Regions from separate parts of the Serratia sp. NA_112.1 genome, predicted to be linked through region 3. Evidence: predicted binding sites of a transcription regulator. Region 3 holds the regulator's gene; each other region holds the start of a gene.
What was found. The regulator PurR, encoded in region 3, represses purine synthesis genes. The targets are predictions, from matches to a motif close to CANGCAAACGTTTGCNTG.

Region 1 (8,185 bases), on a different contig from region 3:
TCTTAACCAGCACGCGCTGGAATATCACGGGGTACCACAGGAGCAGCAAGAGGCATTCCATCAGACCCTGCAACAGCATCTCTACGATCCTCGTCATTATTACGCCCATCAGTGGCAGCAGGGTGACGTGGTGATAGCGGATAACTTCTCGTTGTTGCACGGGCGCGAAGGCTTTACCGCACGTTCTGCTCGCCATTTACAGCGGGTGCATATTCAGAGCAACCCGGAGTGCGCCAATAAGGCGCTGAAGCCGGCTAACGCAGAGGTTTAAACCCTATGGCAAGTATTCTGATGACCGCCGTGGCCACGCCCGGCCACGTTTATCCGATGCTGAGCATTGCCCGACACCTGATTGCACAAGGGCACCAGGTACGGGTGATGACCGGTGCGCTGTTTCGTCAACGCGCAGAGGCAGTCGGCGCGCAGTTTATCGCCTTTGATGAGCGAGTAGATTTCGACTACCGCTATCTTGAGCAGCACTTTCCCGAACGGGCAGCACTGCCGCCGGGCAATGCCCAGATGGCACTGGCGCTGAAAGACTTCTTTGCTGCCCCGATCCCGTTGTTAGACCAGCAGTTGCGAAGCATGATGGCTGACGATCGCCCTGACCTGTTGATGGTGGAAAACTGCTTTTATGGGGTGCTGCCGTTGTTGCAGAGGACGGAGCGTCCGCCGGTGATCGGCATCGGGGTGACGCCATTGTCGTATTCCTCTAGGGATTCGATCTTCTATGGGCCGCGTATCCCTCCGGCGTTGTTGCCACGAGAGCTGCGGCGCGAACAGTTGGTGGACGAAGACACCCGTGCATTAATTGATGAGGTGCAAGAGAGCTTTGATATTGCCATGGCGCACTCTGGTGGCCAGCCGCTGCAGCAGCCTTTTACCGATGCATTGATTGGCGGCTGCGATCGCTTTTTGCAACTGGCCACCCCGGCGCTGGAGTATCAGCGCGAAGATCTGCCGGGCAGCGTGCGCTTTATCGGGCCGCTGTGTAGCGCGGCGGTGGCGGTTGAAACCAGCGATGAGTGGGATGAGGCCGACCGGCGGCCGTTGGTGGTTGTTTCGCAGGGGACGCTGGCGAATGTCGATCTGCACCAGCTGATTGTTCCGACCCTGAAGGCACTGGCTGAATTGCCGGTTCGGGTTTTAGCGACCACGGGGGGGCGCCCGATTGACAGATTGTTGGCGCTGTTGCCCGCTAATGCCAAAGTGCGGGAGTCCATCTCTTTCGAACACTGGCTGCCGAAGGCGGCGTTGTTGATCACCAATGGCGGCTATGGCTCAATCAACTATGCCCTGGATCAGGGGGTACCCTTGATTGTCGCTGGAACCGGCGAGGATAAGCTCGAAGCTGCTGCAAGAGTGGTGGCAGCGGGTTGCGGCATTAGCCTGCATACCAGTACCCCGGATGAGGGGCAGTTGCGTCAGGCGGTGCAGCAAATTCTGGCGCAGCCGTCTTATCGGCAGCGTGCTGCGGTGGTGCAGGCCGATTACGCCCGTTATGATGCACTGACGGCAATTGCCGACGAGGTCGCTGCATTAACCCATTGAAGATATGTGAAATGGCCGCCGTGGGGCGGCCGCTTTCGCTATAAAGAGAATTGAATAAAAAACCGGTCAATCATGGCACGATCGTCAGCGGTCAGCGGCAGCCGGGGTGACGGCAATAGTCGGTGGCAATGATATTACGCCGTTGCAGAATCGTCTTCTCAACCTGAATAATGTATTCGCAGTGGCTTGCTCCGCCGACGGGGTTTCCGTAGTCAACTTCATGATCGATTCCTCAGACTGATTGACCGGGTGTTAGGTCCCCCAGCCGATAGCAATCCAGTTGTCATTCATTCAGGTAATACAAATTTAAAGATCTTGTATGCAAGGTTGATGAGGGCAAAAGAACCCAAGATCTGTGAGGACGATTGGAGTTACGACAAGGCGAGATTTTTAAATAATATGAGCGAACATTTCCGGCTGTTTATGCCAATGATTCTTTTTGGCCGCGTTGAGCAAAATGACACGCATGCATTGGCGCGCATTTTCCACCTGCCTGAAACGAATAGCCTCCAGCAGCTGTTGGTGTTCTTCAACGGCCTTTTGGGCCAGGTGTACGTCTTCTTCCTGCGTTTCCTGAAAAGAGAGGGCCATTGCGGCGGACAGCGCACTGCCTAATGAATGTAAAAAGGGGTTATGGCTGGCGCCCAGTAAAGCGAGATGAAACGCCATATCGCCCTGTTCGAACAGCTCACGGCTGGCTTGTTGCTGCCCTTGTGCCATCAGCTTGCAGGCATCTTCGAGCGCGGCTAAATCATGACCGGTGGCATTAACCGCCGCCAGCGCGGCGATATTGGGTTCAAAGATCAAACGAGTGACCATTAGCTGTTCAGTCAACAACGGATCGAGGCTGTCTTCTGCCAGCCAGGCCAGAACATCGGTATCCAAAAAGCTCCACAGCTGGCGTGAGTTGACCGTACTGCGCTTCTTGGCATGGATGGAAATCAGCCCTTTTGCGGCCAGCACCTGCAAGGCATTGCGTACCGAGGTGCGTGAAACTTCGTACTGCTGTGCCAGCTCATTTTCCCCCGGCAACGACAGCCCGGGCGGCAAATCCCCCCTGATGATGCGGCGTGCCAAATCTTGCGTCAGGGTTTCCGATAGAGTCGTGGGTGCGATTTTCATCCGTGGCTCTCAGGCAATAAAGCGGCAGTTACAGCATATATTAAGCTAAGCGGCTGATTGGCGGGACCCATGTCGGTTTTAGTGAATGAAATGAGGGTTTTTCCTGCGGTTTTTAGCCATTGAAATTGCATGATTATGTACAATCGGCAACAGATATTTTTTAGATCAATTGTTAACCCATTGACAGCATTGCTGATGAAATGCGGGAGATATCATAATTTTCTAATTATGAAATGAATCCTCTGGCGGTGATAAGGTGGGGCAGTTACCCTGAACCGATAGCCTAATGGGATAGGCGTCAAATCAACAAGAGAGCAAGTATGACTGATTCATTAATCCGCATAGCGGTTGCGGGTTCCGGTGGCCGTATGGGCCGTCAATTGATCCAGGCGGTACAGCAGGCACCGGGTGTGGCGCTGGGGGCGGCGATTTCGCGACCGGGTTCAAGCCTGATCGGTACAGACGCCGGTGAACTGGCGGGTGTTGGCGCACTGGGCGTTGCCGTTAGCGACAGTCTGGAAAAGGTGGTCGACGATTTCGATATTCTGATCGATTTCACCCGCCCGGAAAGCACTCAGGCGTATCTGGCTTTTTGCGTCGAGCATAAAAAAGCCATGGTGATTGGCACTACCGGCTTTGATGACGCCGGTAAAGACGCCATTAAAGCCGCCGGGCAGCAGATAGGTATCGTCTTTGCCGCCAACTTCAGCGTCGGTGTCAATCTGGTGCTGAAGCTGTTGGAAAAAGCCGCTCAGGTGATGGGCGACTACACCGATATCGAGATCATTGAAGCACATCACCGCCATAAGGTGGATGCCCCTTCGGGCACGGCGTTGGCCATGGGCGAGGCGATTGCCGGCGCACTGGGGCGCGATCTTAAAGAATGTGCGGTGTATGCGCGTGAAGGCTATACCGGCGAACGCGATCCGAAGAGCATTGGCTTTGCCACTGTTCGTGCCGGCGATATCGTGGGTGAGCATACCGCCATGTTTGCCGATATTGGCGAGCGGGTTGAGATCACCCATAAAGCCTCCAGCCGGATGACTTTTGCCAGTGGGGCGGTGCGAGCGGCATCATGGTTGCATAATCGTGATAAAGGGCTGTTTGATATGCGAGATGTGCTCAATCTTGACCAGCTATAATTGATTTTTACACCATCGTGATGTGGTTTTTTTATCATAATGCTATGATTAATGGACAATAATTTTATTGTCCTTTTTTTTAACATATAAAATATGATTTATGTGTTTATTTTTCTTTATGATTTCTGTTTTTGTATGTTTTACTGTGTTTTTTAACCGGAATCACCCGGTGGTGATGTTTTTTTTCATGGATTTGGTCTTTGTTATTGGACTTTTTGGTCATTCATCCCCGCAACCGTTTACCAGCCAGAGTTTATCGATGTTTTTATGGCTGCCAACCCTATTAAACCTCGAGAAGTGCAAAAATAAGAGAAAAAATGGCGCTTTGGGTAGACAAGCGGAGCTCTCATCATTAGAATGCGCCCAATTTGCCAAAAATTGACCTTGAAGGCGGTTTTTGCATTGATTTAGATCGCGATATCTGAATTAATATGCAAATATTGTGATTGATTATTCCTTGGAGGGTGTTTTGATTAAGTCAGCGCTATTGGTTCTCGAAGACGGAACCCAATTCCACGGTCGGGCCATCGGGGCAGAGGGTACGGCAGTAGGAGAAGTGGTCTTCAATACGTCGATGACCGGTTATCAAGAAATCCTCACTGATCCTTCCTACTCCCGCCAGATTGTTACTCTTACTTATCCTCATATCGGCAATGTCGGCACCAATGTTGCTGACGAAGAATCCTCCGCAGTACACGCCCAAGGCCTCGTCATTCGCGACCTCCCACTGATAGCCAGCAATTACCGCAACGAAGAAGGCCTGTCTGACTACCTGAAGCGCCATAACATTGTGGCGATCGCCGATATTGATACCCGCAAGCTGACCCGTCTGCTGCGTGAGAAGGGTGCACAGAACGGCTGCATCATTGCTGCCGATACCCCGGATGCTGCCCTGGCCTTGGCTAAGGCCAAAGGTTTCCCGGGCCTGAAAGGCATGGATCTGGCGAAAGAAGTGACCACCCAGGAAGCTTACAGCTGGCAGCAAGGCAGTTGGACGCTGGAAGGCGAATTGCCGGAAGCCAAAGCGGCCTCTGAGCTGCCGTTCCACGTGGTAGCTTACGACTTCGGTGCCAAGCGCAACATCCTGCGCATGCTGGTGGATCGCGGCTGCCGTCTGACGGTAGTGCCGGCGCAGACTCCGGCAGATGAAGTGTTGAAAATGAATCCGGACGGTATTTTCCTGTCCAACGGCCCGGGTGACCCGGAGCCCTGTGATTACGCCATCACCGCCATCAAACAGTTCCTGGAAACCGACATTCCGGTGTTTGGCATTTGCCTCGGGCACCAGTTGCTGGCACTGGCCAGTGGCGCGAAAACCGTGAAGATGAAGCTTGGCCACCACGGCGGCAACCACCCTGTGAAAGATCTGGATAAAGACTGCGTCATGATCACCGCGCAGAACCATGGTTTTGCCGTGGACGAAAATAACCTGCCGGCGGAGCTGCGCATAACGCACAAATCCTTGTTTGACCACACGGTGCAGGGCATTCACCGCACCGACAAAGCGGCGTTCAGCTTCCAGGGCCACCCTGAAGCCAGCCCGGGCCCGCACGATGCCGCGCCGCTGTTCGATCACTTTATCGAACTGATCGAGACTTACCGTTCTAACGCCAAATAATCAGGAGCAGTAAAAATGCCAAAACGTACAGACATAAAAAGCATCCTGATCCTCGGCGCTGGCCCGATTGTTATCGGCCAGGCGTGTGAGTTCGACTACTCGGGTGCCCAGGCGTGTAAAGCGCTGCGCGAAGAGGGGTACCGGGTCATTCTGGTGAACTCCAACCCGGCCACCATCATGACCGACCCGGAAATGGCTGATGCGACCTACATCGAGCCGATTCACTGGGAAGTGGTGCGTAAAATCATCGAAAAAGAGCGCCCGGATGCGGTATTGCCGACTATGGGGGGCCAGACCGCGCTGAACTGTGCGCTGGAGTTGGAACGTCAGGGCGTGCTGGCCGAGTTCGGCGTGACCATGATTGGCGCCACGGCCGATGCTATCGATAAAGCCGAAGACCGCCGCCGTTTCGACGTGGCGATGAAGAAAATCGGCCTGGATACTGCGCGTTCCGGCATCGCACATAATATGGAAGAAGCGCTGGCGGTTGCCGCTGACGTTGGCTTCCCGTGCATCATCCGCCCTTCCTTTACCATGGGCGGCACCGGTGGCGGCATTGCTTACAACCGCGAAGAGTTCGAAGAGATCTGCGAGCGCGGCCTAGATCTGTCGCCAACCAAAGAGCTGCTGATCGACGAGTCGCTGATCGGCTGGAAAGAGTACGAGATGGAGGTGGTGCGCGATAAGAACGATAACTGCATCATCGTCTGCTCTATCGAAAATTTCGACGCCATGGGCATCCATACCGGTGATTCCATCACCGTAGCCCCGGCGCAAACCCTGACCGACAAAGAATATCAAATCATGCGTAACGCCTCGATGGCGGTACTGCGTGAAATCGGTGTGGAAACCGGCGGCTCCAACGTGCAGTTCTCGGTTAACCCGAAAACCGGCCGCCTGATCGTTATCGAAATGAACCCACGCGTGTCCCGTTCGTCTGCATTGGCATCGAAAGCTACCGGTTTCCCGATAGCCAAAATCGCCGCCAAACTGGCGGTGGGTTATACCCTCGACGAACTGATGAACGACATCACCGGTGGCCGCACGCCGGCGTCGTTTGAACCGTCCATCGACTACGTCGTGACCAAGATCCCTCGTTTCAACTTCGAGAAATTTGCCGGTGCCAACGACCGTCTGACGACTCAAATGAAATCCGTCGGCGAAGTGATGGCGATTGGTCGCACCCAGCAAGAGTCGCTGCAAAAAGCGCTGCGCGGTCTGGAAGTGGGTGCCACCGGTTTTGACCCTAAAGTGAATCTGGACGACCCGGAAGCGCTGACCAAAATACGCCGTGAACTGAAAGATGCCGGCTCTGACCGCATCTGGTACATCGCGGACGCGTTCCGCGCCGGCCTGTCGGTGGACGGCATCTTCAACCTGACCAACGTCGATCGCTGGTTCCTGGTGCAGATTGAAGAGCTGGTGCGCCTGGAAGAGCAGGTGGCCGAATCCGGCATCAACGGCTTGACCCAGGAATTCCTGCGTACCCTGAAGCGTAAAGGCTTCGCCGATGCGCGTCTGGCCACGTTGGCCGGCGTTGCCGAGAGCGAAATCCGCAAACTGCGCCACGGTTATGGACTACATCCGGTTTACAAGCGTGTGGATACCTGTGCGGCGGAATTCGCCACCGACACCGCTTACATGTACTCCACCTATGAAGAAGAGTGCGAGTCCAATCCGACCAACGACCGTCCGAAAATCATGGTACTGGGCGGCGGTCCGAACCGCATCGGCCAGGGCATCGAATTCGACTACTGCTGCGTGCACGCCTCGCTGGCGCTGCGTGAAGACGGTTACGAGACCATTATGGTCAACTGCAACCCGGAAACCGTCTCCACCGACTACGACACTTCCGACCGTTTGTACTTCGAGCCGGTCACGTTGGAAGACGTGTTGGAAATCGTGCGTATCGAGAAGCCGAAAGGCGTGATCGTACAGTACGGCGGTCAGACTCCGCTGAAGCTGGCGCGCGAGCTGGAAGCCGCAGGGGTGCCGATTATCGGCACCAGCCCGGACGCGATTGACCGCGCCGAAGACCGTGAACGTTTCCAACAGGCAGTACAGCGTCTTGGGCTGAAACAGCCGGCGAACGCCACCGTCGCCACCATCGAGCAGGCGGTAGAAAAGGCAGCCGGTATCGGTTACCCGCTGGTAGTTCGTCCTTCCTACGTACTGGGGGGCCGCGCGATGGAAATCGTCTATGACGATATCGACCTGCGCCGTTACTTCCAGAACGCGGTTAGCGTTTCTAACGATGCGCCAGTGCTGCTGGACCGCTTCCTGGATGACGCGGTAGAAGTCGACGTCGACGCGATTTGCGACGGCGAACGGGTGCTGATTGGCGGCATCATGGAACACATCGAACAGGCGGGCGTGCACTCCGGTGACTCAGCTTGCTCACTGCCGGCCTACACCCTGAGCAAAGAGATTCAGGACGTGATGCGTCAGCAGGTTGAGAAACTGGCGTTCGAGCTGCAGGTTCGTGGTCTGATGAACGTGCAGTTTGCGGTGAAGAACAACGAAGTCTACCTGATTGAAGTCAACCCACGTGCCGCGCGTACTGTGCCATTCGTCTCCAAGGCGACCGGCGTGCCGCTGGCCAAGGTGGCGGCACGCGTGATGGCAGGCAAAACGCTGGCCGAGCAGGGTGTAACGGAAGAAGTTATCCCGCCTTACTACTCGGTAAAAGAAGTGGTGTTGCCGTTCAACAAGTTCCCGGGCGTCGACCCGATTTTAGGGCCGGAAATGCGCT
Region 2 (8,185 bases), on a different contig from region 3:
GGTAAAATTACGGTTGAACAGCACCGGACTGCACGCGGCCAACGTCGGTGACAAGGTCGAAGTGACCTACATGACCGGCGAGAAAATGACCAAGGTGCGCGCCGGGCAGGTAGTGATGGCCGGCTACAACATGATGATCCCTTATCTGGTGCCGGAAATGTCGCCTGAACAGCAGCAGGCGCTGAAGCTGAACGTCAAGTCGCCGCTGGTGTACAGCAAAGTGGTGATCCGTAACTGGCAGTCGTTTATTAAGCTGGGTGTGCATGAAGTTTACTCGCCAACGGCGCCGTATTGCCGCGTGAAGCTGGATTATCCGGTGAGCATGGGCGGCTATCAGCACCCGCGCGATCCAAACCAACCGATCGGCCTGCACATGGTGTATGTGCCGACGCTGGCGGGCAGCGGATTAAGCCCGCGCGAACAGTCGCGCAAAGGTCGTGCCTTGCTGTTGGGCACGCCGTTTGAAGTGCATGAGCAGATGATCCGTGAGCAGTTGCAGGGCATGCTCGGTTCCGCCGGTTTTGATCACCAGCGTGATATCGAAGCGATCACCGTAAACCGCTGGTCGCATGGCTATTCCTATTTCCTCAATGGACTGTTTGACGACGAAGATGAAGCAAAGAAAATCATTGCGACAGCGCGTAAGCCGATCGGCAAGATTGTGATTGCCAACTCGGACTCTGACTGGAGTCCATATGCCAACTCGGCGATCGACCAGGCATGGCGTGCGGTTAATGAACTGGCTTTCGGCCATGCTCCCGCTGCCGCCAAGGAGGGGGCATGAGCATGCGTTCACTGTACTTACTGACGTTATTGGCGGCGGGGGGCTCGGCGCAGGCGATGTCGGCCGGGGAATATGTGGCCAGGACCGGTGACTGCACCGCCTGCCATACCTCGCCGGGTGGCGCACTGTTTGCTGGCGGCATGAAGTTCCCGACCCCGCTGGGCAATATTTACGCTACCAATATTACGCCGGACAAGCAGCAGGGCATCGGTGCTTATTCTTTTGACGAGTTTGATCGCGCCATGCGCCAGGGGATCGCCAAAGACGGCCATCGGTTGTATCCCGCGATGCCGTATACCTCTTACGCCAAAATGAATGCGGAAGATATGCGCGCGCTGTATGACTATCTGATGGAGGAAGTCCCGCCGCAGAATACCGCCAACCGTGCCAGTGATATCAGTTGGCCGCTGTCGATGCGTTGGCCGCTGGCGGTCTGGAACCAACTCTTCCATGAGGATGCGCCTTACCAGCCGGACACCAGCCAGAGTGCCGAATGGAATCGTGGCGCCTACTTGGTGCAAGGGGCTGGGCACTGCGGCAGTTGCCATACGCCGCGTGGCTGGGCGATGCAGGAGAAAGGGCTGGACAGCAAAGCTCCAGCCTTCCTGAGCGGTGCTGAACTCGATGGCTGGTACGCTTCAGGAATACGCGGACTGAAACAGGATGAAGTGGTGGCCTTGCTGAAAACCGGGCGCAGCCAACATGCGGCAGTCGCAGGGCCGATGAGTGAAGTGGTTAGTCACAGTACGCAATATCTGACCGACGGTGACTTGAACGCCATTGCCACTTATCTGCACAGTCTGGCGGCAGAAAAATCGCCGCTGGAGAAACCCGTAACCATGGCGGTCGACAACTGGCAAGCGGGGCAACGTACCTATGCCATGTACTGTTCAACCTGTCACGGTAACAAAGGAGAGGGGAGCGACAACACCATTCCTGCCTTGGTCGGTAACGCAACGGTCACGGCGGAGAACCCGTTAACCGCGCTGCGCGTGGTGCTGGAAGGAGCACATACACCGATCACTCAGCATGCAACTGCGCTCGCCATGCCGGGTTACGCCTGGACCTTGAACGACCAGCAGGCTGCTGAGCTGATGAGTTATTTGCGGGGAAGTTGGGGCAACCAGGCGGCACCGGTCACGGCGCAGCAGGTAAAGGAGACACGCAAGCTGGCGGAGAAATAACGGAGGGGCGCGGTAACAGGCCGCGCCCCTTTCAATTACATGACCTTGTGCGGGCCGAAGCATTCATAGTGGATGCGATCGGCCTCTACGCCCATGCTCAGCAGTTGGCTGGCCACAGACTGCATAAACGGTAGCGGCCCACAGAAGTAGTAATGCATCTGCGGCGTGGCAAGCGTTTCGCGCAGGGCACTGAGGTTCATCAGGCCACGGCTCTGGTAGTCGCGGCCTACCACATCATTGGCACCCGGTTGGTTGTACCACACGTGACGGCTCAGATTCGGCATGCGGCCGGCAATATCCGCAACTTCATCGGCAAAGGCGTGAACGCCGCCGTTTTCCGCTGCATGCAGCCAGTGTATATCCGCCGGATGCTGGTTATCGTGCAGAGTGTGGAGCATGCCGAGCATTGGGGTTTGGCCGACGCCGGCGGAAATCAGTGCCACAGGCGTTTCCGGCTGCACATCGAGGAAGAAATCTCCGTGCGGCGGGGCGATGTAAATCACGTCACCTTCTTTGGCCTGCTGGTGCAGGAAGTTAGATACTTTGCCCTGATCTTCACGTTTGACTGCGATACGGTAGTATTCGCCGTTAGGTGAAGTGGTCAGCGAGTATTGGCGTACTTCCTGATTTTCCATGCTGTCATGTTTGATATAGACCGCCAGGTATTGGCCTGGTTTGAAGTCGATCACTTTGCCGCCGTCTACAGGCGCCAAGACAAAGCTACAAATCACGTCGCTTTGTGGCTGTTTTTTGACGATGCGGAAAGCTCGCAGGTCGCGCCAACCGCCCTCGGCGGTTTCGCTGGCCTGGTAAATCTGGCCTTCGCGCTGGATAAATACGTCCGCCAACACCCCGTAGGCTTTGCCCCATGCGTCCAGCACTTCCTGGCCTGGGCTGAACATCTCATCCAGCGTGGCAATCAAATGGCTGCCGACAATTTGATACTGGTCCGGGCGAATATTCAGGCTGGTATGCTTTTGGGCGATACGTTCCACCGCCGGCAACAGCGCCGCCAGATTCTCGATATTCACGGCGTAGGCGCAGATGGCATCGAACAGGGCCTGACGCTGATCGCCATTGCGCTGGTTGTTCATATTGAACACATCTTTTAACTCGGGATTATGCTCGAACATACGGTCGTAGAAGTGGGCGGTCAGCTTTGGCCCGGTAGCGGCCAGCAGGGGAATGGTAGATTTTACGGTGGCGATGGTTTGGCTATCCAGCATGGTGGCGCTCCTTGGTCGGACATTATTGGAATACTTTAATAATGCATTTATAATGCATCTTTTGTTTGAAAGCATCCTAACGGTTTCTGCCGTGGCTGTAAATACCCCTGTTTTTCTTGCGGAGTCGCCAGCCGACGATCTCGCTCACAGAACATGAAAAAACCGCATTATCAGCATGAGTAAAAGTCCGTTGCTGAATGAGGTGCTTTATCGGATCAAAGCCTTGCTGCGCCTAATGCCAATCGTTTGCGTAAAAACCTCTGTCAAGGCCTATCCTCGGTGGGGCGAAACAGTTTACACTGTGGCGCAGAACCCGAACGGGTAGTTATTTGGTGATTTTTTAGTTAGCTGATTTAGTCAGGAGAAGCCGGATGTTAAAGCGTGAAATGAACATTGCTGATTACGATGCCGAACTGTGGCGTGCAATGGAGCAAGAAGTTGTGCGTCAGGAAGAGCACATTGAGCTGATTGCGTCTGAGAACTACACCAGCCCGCGCGTAATGCAGGCCCAGGGCTCCCAGTTGACCAACAAATATGCTGAAGGTTATCCGGGCAAGCGTTATTACGGCGGCTGCGAATATGTGGATATCGTTGAGCAACTGGCCATCGACCGCGCAAAAGAGCTGTTCGGCGCAGATTACGCCAACGTCCAGCCGCACTCCGGTTCCCAGGCGAACTTCGCTGTCTATACCGCGCTGCTGCAGCCGGGCGACACCATTCTGGGCATGAATCTGGCGCACGGCGGCCACCTGACCCACGGTTCACCGGTCAACCTGTCCGGCAAGCTGTATAACGTGGTGCCTTACGGCATCGACGAAAAAGGTCAAATCGATTACGAAGATCTGGCTAAACAGGCTCAGACTCATAAACCAAAAATGATCATCGGTGGCTTCTCTGCCTTCTCCGGTATCGTTGATTGGGCAAAAATGCGCGAAATTGCAGACAGCATCGGCGCTTACCTGTTCGTTGACATGGCGCACGTAGCGGGCCTGATCGCCGCCGGCGTTTATCCGAACCCGGTCCCTCACGCACACATCGTGACCACCACTACTCACAAAACCCTGGCAGGTCCGCGCGGTGGCCTGATCCTGGCGAAAGGCGGTGATGAAGATCTGTATAAAAAGCTGAACTCCGCCGTGTTCCCAGGTGGCCAGGGCGGCCCGCTGATGCACGTGATCGCCGGTAAAGCGGTGGCGCTGAAAGAAGCCATGGAGCCTGAGTTCAAAATTTACCAGCAGCAAGTGGCCAAAAACGCCAAGGCTATGGTGGAAGTGGTGCTGGAGCGCGGCTACAAAGTGGTTTCCGGCGGCACCTATAACCATCTGTTCCTGCTGGATCTGGTTGATAAGAACCTGACCGGTAAAGAAGCTGACGCTGCCCTGGGCCGCGCCAACATCACCGTGAACAAAAACAGCGTGCCAAACGATCCCAAGAGCCCGTTCGTCACCTCCGGTGTGCGTATCGGTACTCCGGCAGTGACCCGTCGTGGTTTCACAGAAGCTGATGTGCGTGAACTGGCTGGCTGGATCTGCGACGTGCTGGACAACATCAACGATGAAGCCACCATCGAACGCACCAAGAAGAAAGTACTGGATATCTGCGCCCGCCTGCCGGTTTACGCATAATTTCCATTGCTGTAATAAATGCTGAGGCGTCAGGCCGGTCACTTGGGTGACCGGCTTTTTTTATGGCTCTGTCGCATTAAGGCGACGTCAGGTAACAGACTGTTTTTTGCGATGTTACCTGACAATGTCCCTGATCCGAAACAACCGCTGCGCCCTGATGACAAGGCTAAACTGTGAACTGCCTTACAGTCTATTCCCTCGGTGGTGAATGCACGTTGCTAGCCAGTGTGAGCTCTGTCAAAGTATCGCCCTCGCACCGGAGGGATCATGGTTCTGCAATCTACGCGTTGGCTAGCTCTCAGTTATTTCACCTATTTCTTTTCTTACGGTATCTTCTTACCCTTTTGGGGCGTTTGGTTAAAAGGTGAGGGCATACCACCTGAAACCATCGGTATTCTGCTTGGTGCCGGTCTGGTTGCGCGCTTTCTCGGTAGTTTGTTGATTGCTCCCCGGGTAAAAGATCCCTCTCATCTGGTGACGGCATTGCGCCTGTTAGCGTTACTGACGCTGGCTTTTGCCATCGGGTTCTGTTTCGGTAACGGCTGGGGCTGGCTAATGCTGGTGATCGCCGGTTTCAACCTGTTCTTCTCGCCGCTGGTCCCGCTGACCGATGCACTGGCCGGTACCTGGCAAAAGCAAATTACCATGGATTACGGCCGGGTCAGACTATGGGGCTCGCTGGCGTTTGTGATTGGCTCGGCGCTGACCGGGCAGATGGTTTCCGTCTGGGGCCATAACGTTATCCTCTACAGCCTGATAGTCAGCATACTGGCGATGCTGTTGGGCATGATGCTGAAGCCGAGCGTGATGCCGCAGGGGGAAGCGCGCACTCACAGCGAAACCGAGCATTCTTTGTGGGAGATGCTTAAGGAAGGGCCAGTTTGGCGCTTCCTGCTGTGCGTAACGCTGTTGCAGGGCGCGCATGCCGGTTATTACAGTTTCGGTTCTATCTATTGGCAGGAGGCGGGGTACTCGGCTTCAACCATTGGCTACTTGTGGTCGCTGGGCGTGGTGGCAGAAGTGATTATTTTTGCCAGCAGTGATTTCCTGTTCCGTCGCTGGAATGCGCGCAATCTGCTGCTGCTCTCTGCCTGCTGTGGGATACTGCGCTGGAGCCTGATGGCCAGTAGCACCGAGTTGGGGGGGCTGCTGGTGATCCAAATTCTGCACTGTGGCACCTTTACCGTTTGTCACCTGGCCGCGATGCGTTTTATCGCCGCACGCAAGGGGCCGGAAGTGATCCGGCTGCAGGCGGTGTATTCAGCGCTGGCGATGGGCGGCGGCATTGCGATTATGACGGTGATCGCCGGTTTCCTGTTCGAGTATCTGCAGGGTGGAGTGTTCTGGGTGATGGCGGCAGTGGTGTTGCCGGCGTTGTTTATCCGTCCGCCGGCCGTTGTGGTCAGCAGCAACCGTTAAGAGGTTTCCAGCAGCGCACGGATGAATTTTCGCTGCTGGCGCGCTAACGGCAATTCGGTATAAATCAGCGGTGGCTGCGGCTCACCATGCTCCATGGCATAAGGGGTGATCACCAGGGTGACTCCCTGCGGCGCGCCAGAATGCAGATAGTCGCGCAGCGGCAAATACTTGATATTCAGCGGTAGCAGCGTTAATTCGCGGATCTGATATTCCACTTCCTCTTCCAACTGCGGGTTGTCCAGCGTCAGCAATAACACCTGTTTTTCCTGCAACGCATTGCCCTGCATCAACCAGGCACCGAAACTGATTGCGACCAGCCCGGCTTCCTCGCTGGAAAAATGAATACCGTATTCCTGCTCAAGTGGGGCCAGGGCCTCCTGAGCGGTACGCATCAGGCGCGGATACTTGCGTTCAACTTCCTCCAACAGTGTGTTATCGATACCAATCTCAAAGCGGCAGCGTTCTACCGCAGGGGCCAGATGGGCAAACAGCTGGCTAATCAAATCTTCTTTACTGCTGAAAGTCATGCCGGAAATCTGTTGGAAGCGCTCGACCATATTTTCAATCGCCGCCATCAAACGCAGATCTTCCGCTGAGTCACTGCTGTGGTAGCTGTGGTTTTTCAGCATAGTAAACATCAGCAGCAGAAAATCACTTTCGCTGGCTTCGGGGGGCAGGGCAAATAGCTGATTCAATGATTGATGCAGCAAGCTGGTCGCCTGATGTTCCGGTTTTTGATGCAGCCAGTCGCGTTGTGCGTGGCTGAATGTCGGGTGCCGCTGGCGTTGGCTCTCCCATGCGCAGTAGCGCAGGTAGTGCTGCAGGAACTGACGATCGCGTCGATCAAAGCTGCGGTTGACTCGCGCTTCATACTCGCTGATGCACTGTTCCAACTGCGGTGTCAGGTCGGTGTTTTGCCCCAGAGCTTGCTGCAACCAGCGGGAAAAATGCTGATCGATAAATTCCGGGCTACAGCGCAGGGCTCTGCGCAGCCAGTGGAGCAGGCAGAGGCGTTGATTGAGTGCGGTGCCCCTGATCCGGTAACCCTCGTCGGGGTTACCGTCGATCTCCAGATGGTGGAAACGCTGGATTTCACTGGCAACCTCGGCTATATCTTGCCGGGTAACCGGGGGGGAAACGCCATTTATTTGGCTGATAGTCTCCAGTTGTACTGCGGGCACCGGCGCATACAACATCAATAACAGATGGCAGCGTCGTTGTTGACCGGAGAGCTCAGGCACGGGGGCAGTGTCCAGGCTCATATCACCTTCGGGCAGGTAACGTTTAAATTATGAATAAGCATAGCAAAAGGTGATGAGCGGCGCGGCAACGGCACCCGGTTTTACTTCGGCTTACAACTTTCGTCACAAATATTGGGCGGAAACGCAGCGGTTGAGGAACGGTTGATGTTACTTTATAACAATGATGAGTATCCTTTGATGATGAAGTTACGCTTTGTTTTGGCCGGTTTTTTATCGCTTTTCAGCGTCGGCTCTATCGCACACCCGCACAGTTTTATTGATATGAACACCACCTTTGTGGCGAAGGATCAACAACTGGTCGGTTTGAAAATGGTTTGGGTTATGGATGAAATCACCTCGGCAGATCTGCTGTACGATGCGGAAAATGCTAAAAACGACTCGGAAATGTGGAAAAAGCTGGCGGCGCAAGTGATGGCCAATGTCCTGGGGCAACACTATTTCACGGATGTTTATCGCGACGGCAAGCCGGTGAAATACCTGAATCTGCCAACGGAATACCATCTGTCGCGCCAGGGGCATCAGGCGGTATTGGAGTTTGTGCTACCGCTGGCCGAACCGCAGCCGCTGGCGGGCAAGCCGTTCGAGATCTCCACCTACGACCCCACCTATTTTGTAGATATGACTTATAAAGATAAAACGGCATTGCATCTGCCGCCGGATATGGCTTCGCAGTGCAAATTCAAAC
Region 3 (8,185 bases):
ATTGCTGAATATCAGTCCACGACCAACTATGGGCCTCTTCAGGCGCTCCCTGCGGCTTGCCATCAAATAAACCCACGTAGATATGATCGAATTCATGCTCAATTAAATTGCCGGGTACCGCAGACTGATAGGTAAAGCTGGAAACTTGTTGTAGTTCAGTGCTGAAACCCATCTCTTCCTGCAGGCGACGCTGTGCCGCAGCCAGCGTTGACTCGCCCCAGCGCGGGTGGCCACAACAGCTGTTGGTCCATAGCCCGGCCGAGTGATACTTACTGAATGCCCGCTGTTGCAACAGCAGGCGGCCCTGGCTATCAAAGATAAAAATTGAAAATGCCCGGTGCAGTAACCCCTGTTGGTGTACCCGCATTTTGCTTTGGGAGCCAATCGGATTATCATCAGCATCAACCAGAATCAGCATTTCATCCATTAAGCGGCTCCTTCGGCAAACCTGATGTTCCTGCTGTGAAAATATAAACCGTCATTATTAATCTGATCCAAATTTATAAATTAGCCCTGTCCAATCCGGGCGCTAAATCGTTATCGTGACGCTCTGTTCCTGACAGCGGTTATAGTACTTATTTCCATGTTATGCACGGCGACAAAGTGTGCGGTAGTGTTACCCTGCCGAATTCCTGAGTGACAACGTCACTGATGTCATAATGCTCCCTGCCGTGGCATACATTGAAATCCCTTATGCGACAACGCTATACTGGATTTGCTTCAATCCATCCGCCATTGGCAACGGCACATCCAATCAGAGGAATTATGCGCTTACTCCATACCATGATCCGCGTCGGTGACCTGCAACGCTCCATCGACTTCTATACCAAGGTATTAGGCATGCGCTTGCTGCGTACCAGCGAGAACCCGGAATACAAGTACTCACTGGCGTTTGTAGGCTATACCGATGAAAGTGAAGGTGCGGTGATTGAACTGACCTATAACTGGGGCACCGACAGCTACGAGATGGGCACCGCATTCGGCCACCTGGCCCTGGGCGTGGATGATGTCGCCGCAACCTGTGACAGCATTCGTCATGCCGGCGGCAAGGTCACTCGCGAAGCCGGCCCGGTCAAGGGCGGCACCACGGTTATCGCCTTTGTTGAAGATCCGGACGGTTATAAAATCGAACTGATCGAGAACAAACACGCCGGCCATGGCCTCGGCCACTAAGGTCAACCAGGGGCGCTTTCTGCGCCCTTGTTTTTTCCGCGTGATAACCGCCTGCAACCGGGCGCAAAATTTGCCATAATGCGCGCTGCATTCGATGAAGATAAGAAACTGATGGCCGAAAAAAGTGATCTTAACGCCCTGAGTGGCCGTTTTCGTGGGTTTTACCCCGTAGTGATAGATATAGAAACTGCCGGATTTAATGCCAAAACTGACGCGTTGCTGGAGATTGCCGCCGTTACGTTAAAAATGGATGAAGACGGCTGGTTGCAGCAGGACGAAACCCTGCACTTTCACGTGGAGCCTTTTGAAGGTGCCAACCTGCAGCCCGAAGCGCTGGCGTTTAACGGCATAGATCCGAGTAATCCCCTGCGCGGTGCGGTCAGTGAGTACGATGCACTGCACGCTATTTTTAAAGCGGTACGCAAGGGCATTAAGGATCGCGGCTGTAACCGGGCGATAATTGTGGCGCATAACGCCAATTTTGATCACAGCTTCTTGATGGCAGCCGCCGAGCGCGCCAGCCTGAAACGCAATCCTTTCCACCCTTTCGCCACCTTTGATACCGCGGCGTTAAGCGGACTGGTGTTGGGACAGACGGTACTGGCCAAAGCCTGCATTGCCGCCGATATTCCCTTCGATAGTGCCCAGGCGCATTCAGCGCTGTATGACACCGAGCAAACCGCTCAGCTGTTCTGCGAGCTGGTTAACCGCTGGAAGCGTCTTGGCGGTTGGCCACTGGCCGCCACTAATACCGACTAAGACAAAAAAATCGGGCGGCCCAGTATTAGCTGGCACCGCCCGATGACTTGCAACAATAAAACCAAGCCGATTATGGCTGCTGGTCTTCCTGCTGTTTGTACTTCTCTGCCGTTTCTTTGATCAGCTGCTGCAATTCACCGCGCTGATACATTTCCATGATGATATCACAGCCGCCGACCAGCTCACCGTCTACCCACAGCTGTGGGAAAGTCGGCCAGTTGGCGTATTTCGGCAACTCGGAACGGATGTCCGGGTTCTGCAGAATATCAACATAAGCAAAGCGTTCGCCACAGGCAGACAGTGCCTGCACGGCTTGCGCCGAGAAACCGCAGTTTGGCAATTTCGGTGAACCTTTCATGTACAGCAGAATTGGGTTCTCAGTGATCTGGTGCTGAATTTTTTCAATCGTCGTCGTCATTATATTGCTTCCTCAAGCCAAATCTCATGGCTACAACATGCATCACACTGGCTATTGTAGCGGCTGGAACAGTTGCAAGAAAACGCCATCTTTTGCAAGGGCATTCCCCCGTTGTCAGTCGCGTCTCACCGGCAAGGCCTTTCCGGTCAAAACATATGCGCAGAATAACATTTTTAATCCGGCCATTTCACTAATATATTTCCTGTCAAAAAACGCCACTTAATAAGTTCCCTGGTGGTCGTTGTTGGTTTTTTATACATCAACGGTTTGATTTTTCGGCAAAAAAAATGCTATTAACGTTTTCTCACAATATGGATTATCATTTATGGGTTCTTCGCTGTTTTATATGGCGAAATTCGGGAATACTGTCACTCATTCGATATCTGTTCCGGGGCCAAGGTTGGTAACGTCGACATGCGTTTAATTCTTACGCTTTTTGTGCTGTTGTTTACACAGCTATTCTTTAATCTGGCGCACGCAGCGCCACAGTCGCGTGTTGCCGCTGAGCAGCGCAAGAGCCACGTAAACGAAGCCCGGCCGGATGACCGCAAGAAAAAGAAAGCGGTTAAAGCCAGCAGCAAAAAAGTGAAAGTCACTACTCCGCAGAAAACCGCCAAGGTCTCCAAAGCCAAAACAGAAAAAGCCGCTAAAAAGATCGTTAGCACAAAATCGAAAAACAAAACTCATAAAATAGCCAAAATTAAAGTGACTCCGCCGAAGAAGGGTTATAAAAAAGGCTATGGCCGCCATCGCAAAACCGGCATGGCAACCGCCAAATTGGTGGGTGACGAAAAGCCGCTGAAGCTCAGCCCGGCACACAAAAAACGCTACCAGCATGCCAAGCAAACCGCGATGGCCAAGCTGATGGATCAAATGGGTAAACCTTATCGCTGGGGGGGCACCTCGCCAAGAACCGGCTTTGATTGCAGCGGCCTGATTTATTACGCCTATAAAGACATCGTTAAAATTAAAATGCCGCGTACTGCCAACGAGATGTATCACCTGCGTGACGCAGCGCCAATCAAGAAGAGTGAACTGGAAAGTGGCGACCTGGTGTTCTTCCGCATTAACAACCGCGGTGTGGCTGACCATGTTGGGGTTTATCTGGGCAACGGTAAATTCATTCAGTCACCGCGTACCGGTGAAGAAATCCGCATCAGCCAACTCGACAACGACTACTGGCAAAACCACTACATCGGCGCACGCCGGGTTGTCACGCCAAAAACCATTCGATAATCTCTTTTGCGGCTGGCGCTGTCAGCCGCTCTCCCCTAATAGTTCCCGCAAACCTCATTGTTGTATTCAATCCCTTACCCGTTCCCCTGTATTTCATCGCGAAAATTGCTAATCTAAATACCCACAATAAAAACAGGTCAATCTATCGCCCATTGTTACGTCGGTGGACTGGCACTGTACAAGGAGAAAGCAATGTCGTTTGAACTTCCTGCATTACCTTATGAAAAAAACGCCCTCGAACCGCACATTTCCGCAGAAACCCTGGAATACCATTATGGCAAGCATCACAACGCCTACGTGGTGAACCTGAACAATCTGCTGAAAGGCAGTAAGTTTGAAGGGTTGTCCCTGGAAGAAATCGTTAAGGCCTCTGACGGCGGCATCTTCAACAATGCAGCCCAGATATGGAACCACACTTTCTATTGGCACTGTCTGTCGCCACAGGGCGGCGGTGAGCCTGAAGGTAAACTGGCTGAGGCAATAAATCAGGCATTTGGTTCTTTCGCCGCCTTTAAGCAGCAATTCAGCGACGCCGCAGTGAAAAACTTTGGCGCAGGCTGGACCTGGCTGGTGAAAACGCCAGAGAGTTCGCTGGCTATTGTTAACACCTCGAACGCGGCGACACCGCTGACCGGTGATGATAAACCACTGCTGACCGTCGACGTTTGGGAACACGCTTACTACATCGATTACCGCAACGCGCGACCTGCCTACCTGGAAAATTTCTGGTCACTGGTTAACTGGGCATTTGTGGAAAAGAACCTGGCGTAACGCGGGGAAAAACAATCAGGCGCAGCGAGCTGCGCCTGTTTTACTTGAGGGGATCAGTTCAAAGCAGCGGTGAAGCTGAAAGCAATAATCACGGCCAGCGCACAAACGGTGGTGAACAGTGACATTTTCAGATCGGTATCCATTACAACTCCTTTTCAGATTGGGTTGCCCAAGGGTAAAAGGCACACAATTAATGCGTCAAACCATTTTCACACAGTTAAACAATAAAATCTTGTTATCATTTCCCGGTTTATTATACCGATTACCTCTTCCACTTTGGCTCAATATGGGACAAAATTCGCAGTTCACAACTGTGTACCGGCAAAATGCCCCTCCTGACCAAGCGCTGACGACTTCAACACACTAAAAACTCAGTTTTCGCTTCTTTGGAGAAGGATCTACGCAGGCAAACGATTAACATCATACTTACATACTGCAACATGTGAGTTCAGGAGTCATTCTTTACATGGCAACGATTAAAGATGTGGCCAAACGCGCTGGCGTTTCCACCACCACCGTTTCGCACGTCATCAATAAGACTCGTTTCGTCGCCGAAGAGACTAAAGCGGCCGTTGGCGCTGCGATTAAAGAGCTGCATTACTCACCCAGCGCCGTAGCGCGCAGCCTGAAGGTCAATCACACCAAATCGATTGGCCTGCTGGCCACCTCCAGCGAAGCCCCCTACTTTGCCGAAGTAATCGAGGCGGTAGAAAACAGCTGCTACAGCAAAGGCTATACGCTGATTTTGTGCAACTCGCACAACAATCTGGACAAACAGCGGGCCTATCTGGCGATGCTGGCACAAAAACGTGTCGATGGCCTGCTGGTAATGTGTTCGGAATATCCAGACCAACTGCTGGGTATGCTGGAAGACTATCGCAATATTCCAATGGTCGTCATGGACTGGGGCGCAGCCCGCGGTGATTTTACCGATAGCATTATTGATAACGCCTTCGAAGGCGGCTATCTGGCCGGGCGTTATCTGATTGAACGCGGTCACCGCGATATCGGTGCCATTCCAGGCCAACTGTCGCGCAATACCGGTGGCGGCCGCCATCAGGGTTTTTTAAAAGCCATGGAAGAAGCCAATATCGAAGTACGCGACGAGTGGATTGTTCAGGGCGACTTTGAGCCGGAATCCGGTTACAAGGCCATGCACCAGATCTTGTCGCAGAAGCATCGGCCGACCGCGGTATTCTGCGGCGGCGACATCATGGCGATGGGCGCGATCTGCGCCGCCGACGAACTTGGGCTGCGGGTGCCACAAGACATTTCGGTAATTGGCTACGATAACGTGCGTAACGCCCGCTATTTCACCCCGGCGCTGACCACCATTCATCAACCCAAAGAGCGTTTGGGTGAGATGGCGTTCACCATGTTGCTGGACCGTATAATCAGCAAGCGCGAAGAGTCGCAGGTGATTGAAGTGCATCCAAAGCTGATTGAGCGCCGTTCGGTCGCTGACGGCCCATTCATCGATTACCGCCGCTAATTGCTATCGCCGGAAGCCGCTGTGGCTTCCGGCACCACTTCGCTTAGCCATTCCTGATTCAGCGTTTCACTGTCCCCCAGGTAATCCAACAGCCAGGCCATCGCCGGTGATGGCCTATTCTGCTGCCAGGTCAGGCAACAGGGGCTGGCCGGAAACGGCTGCTGCAGCTGCAACGCTACCAGTTCCCCACGCTGCACCAATGGCAAGGCCTGATGCGCCGGCATCATGCCAACGCATAGGCCGGCACACAGACAGTCCAGCGCCGAGGCCCAGTCCGGCACCACCAGCCGCCGTTGGTTATCCAGTGTCCAGGTGACCCGCTTGGGCAGATTACGCGAGGTATCTTCCAGACACAGGGACGGGAAAGGCCGCAGTTGATCATCATTCAACAGGCCGTCCAACGCCGCCAGCGGATGTTGCGGACTGACCACACACAGCCAGCGCATGTCGCCCATATCGCGAAAGGCAAAGCCGCCGCCGACCGGCACCGCACGCGTCGCCCCAATCGCCATATCAGCACGTCCGTCCACCAGCGCATCCCAGACGCCGTTAAACACTTCCAGTTGAACCAAAAGTTCTACGTCGGGAAAATGGCGATAAAAATCCAGCACCAGTTGGCGACAACGCTGGGGTTTAACAATGATGTCTACCGCAATTTTTAGTTGACCACGCCAACCGTTAGCCACCTGCTGGCACTGGCGGCGAGTGTCGAGCATTTTTTTGATGACACTGCGCGCTTCCTGCACAAATACCACGCCGGCCGGGGTCAGTTCCACGTCACGATGCCGCCGTTCAAACAGCGGAACTGCCAGCCATTGTTCCAATTGCCGCACGGTATAACTGACCGCCGAGGGCACTCGGTGCAGTTCCTGCGCCGCTGCGCTGAAACTACCTGTGCGGGCGACCGCATCTACCACATCGAGAGAATATTCAGACCACACAATCTTGCCTTCAATTTTTTTAACAGCACTTCGCAAATATTACCGTTTCACAAGCAGAGATCCAGCCGGATACACTTGCCGGCGCTAAAAACCTGCGACATTAAAATATTAACGAGAAATACCATGAGAAATTCCTTTGGTTTTATGTTCTACCTTGCCGGCCTGAGTATGCTGGGTTACCTGGCCACCGACATGTACCTGCCCGCCTTTGGTGTAATGCAGCAAGATCTGCAAATTTCCGCCGGGGCGATCAGTGCCAGCCTCAGTATCTTCCTGGCCGGCTTTGCCTTTGCTCAACTGCTATGGGGTCCGCTTTCCGACCGTCTTGGCCGTAAACCGGTATTGCTGATTGGCCTGGCGCTATTTGCGCTGGGATGCCTGGGCATGCTGTGGGTACAAAATGCCGTTCAACTGTGGTCACTGCGGTTTATCCAGGCGATTGGCGTCTGTTCCGCCGCCGTCACTTGGCAGGCACTGGTGATCGACCGCTACCGTGAAGGCAAGGCAAACCGCGTATTCGCCACCATTATGCCGCTGGTAGCCCTCTCACCGGCTCTGGCGCCACTGGTCGGTGCCTGGCTACTGAACCACATGGGCTGGCGTGCCATTTTCGCCGTGCTGCTGGGCATTACCGTCATTCTCTTGCTACCGACTCTGCTGTTGAAAGAAAACGCCAAATCTTTGCCTTCCGCAGAAAATAAAAACGCCCTGACCTTCTGGCAACTACTGAAATCTCCGGTATTCAGCGGCAGCGTTATCATCTTTGCCGCCTGCTCCGCCGGCTTCTTCGCCTGGCTGACCGGTTCACCCTTTATTCTTGGCGATATGGGGTACAGCCCAAATGATATCGGCCTGAGTTATGTGCCACAGACCCTGGCCTTCCTGTTAGGGGGTTATGGCTGCCGCACCGCGTTAAATCGCATTAATGGCAACACCTTACTGCCGTGGCTGCTGGTAGCTTATGGCATCAGTATGGTGACGTTATATCTGGTTGCCACGCTGACCGAACCCACGCTTACCACGCTGCTGCTCCCGTTCTGCGTGATGGCGCTGGCCAACGGTGCCACCTACCCAATCGTAGTGGCAAATGCGTTAACCCCGTTCCCGGCAGGCACAGGCAAAGCCGCAGCGCTGCAAAATACCCTGCAGTTGGGCCTGTGTTTTGTCGCCAGCATGCTGGTATCGGCCTTTATCAGCCAGCCGTTGTTGGCAACGGTGACGGTGATGGTTTCTATGGTAGTATTAGCCGCATTGGGCTATATGCTGCAACGGGGAAAAGTGATGGATGAACAGCAGGCGACGCGGCAGGAACATGCTAACTCAGCGTCATAATTGTATGTATTAATAATCACTTAAACAATATTTTTGCCGAGTGCGATTTACAGTTGAGTAAGC

Region 1: a site for PurR is predicted at 4,044-4,061, ahead of carA (glutamine-hydrolyzing carbamoyl-phosphate synthase small subunit). Genes of this name have one in related genera too.
Region 2: a site for PurR is predicted at 3,430-3,447, ahead of glyA (serine hydroxymethyltransferase). Genes of this name have one in related genera too.

What each region holds. Positions count from the first base shown of each region.
Region 1 is NZ_JBQZFO010000004.1:270,574-278,758, forward strand. Features, by position in the region: gene ACUTQ5_RS11405 (TauD/TfdA dioxygenase family protein) at 1-271, shown strand, start outside; gene ACUTQ5_RS11410 (glycosyltransferase) at 292-1,551, shown strand; gene ACUTQ5_RS11415 (hypothetical protein) at 1,636-1,773, opposite strand; gene ACUTQ5_RS11420 (FadR/GntR family transcriptional regulator) at 1,942-2,673, opposite strand; gene dapB (4-hydroxy-tetrahydrodipicolinate reductase) at 2,994-3,815, shown strand; gene carA (glutamine-hydrolyzing carbamoyl-phosphate synthase small subunit) at 4,285-5,433, shown strand; gene carB (carbamoyl-phosphate synthase large subunit) at 5,449-8,185, shown strand, end outside.
Region 2 is NZ_JBQZFO010000010.1:49,728-57,912, reverse strand. Features, by position in the region: gene ACUTQ5_RS17625 (NAD(P)-binding protein) at 1-784, shown strand, start outside; gene ACUTQ5_RS17620 (c-type cytochrome) at 781-1,968, shown strand; gene hmpA (NO-inducible flavohemoprotein) at 2,004-3,194, opposite strand; gene glyA (serine hydroxymethyltransferase) at 3,566-4,819, shown strand; gene ACUTQ5_RS17605 (3-phenylpropionate MFS transporter) at 5,087-6,238, shown strand; gene csiE (stationary phase inducible protein CsiE) at 6,235-7,500, opposite strand; gene ACUTQ5_RS17595 (DUF1007 family protein) at 7,678-8,185, shown strand, end outside.
Region 3 is NZ_JBQZFO010000003.1:411,155-419,339, reverse strand. Features, by position in the region: gene idi (isopentenyl-diphosphate Delta-isomerase) at 1-427, opposite strand, end outside; gene gloA (lactoylglutathione lyase) at 766-1,173, shown strand; gene rnt (ribonuclease T) at 1,252-1,932, shown strand; gene ACUTQ5_RS09850 (Grx4 family monothiol glutaredoxin) at 2,003-2,350, opposite strand; gene ACUTQ5_RS09845 (C40 family peptidase) at 2,765-3,586, shown strand; gene sodB (superoxide dismutase [Fe]) at 3,779-4,357, shown strand; gene cydH (cytochrome bd-I oxidase subunit CydH) at 4,411-4,500, opposite strand; gene purR (HTH-type transcriptional repressor PurR) at 4,824-5,849, shown strand; gene punR (DNA-binding transcriptional activator PunR) at 5,846-6,790, opposite strand; gene punC (purine nucleoside transporter PunC) at 6,914-8,122, shown strand.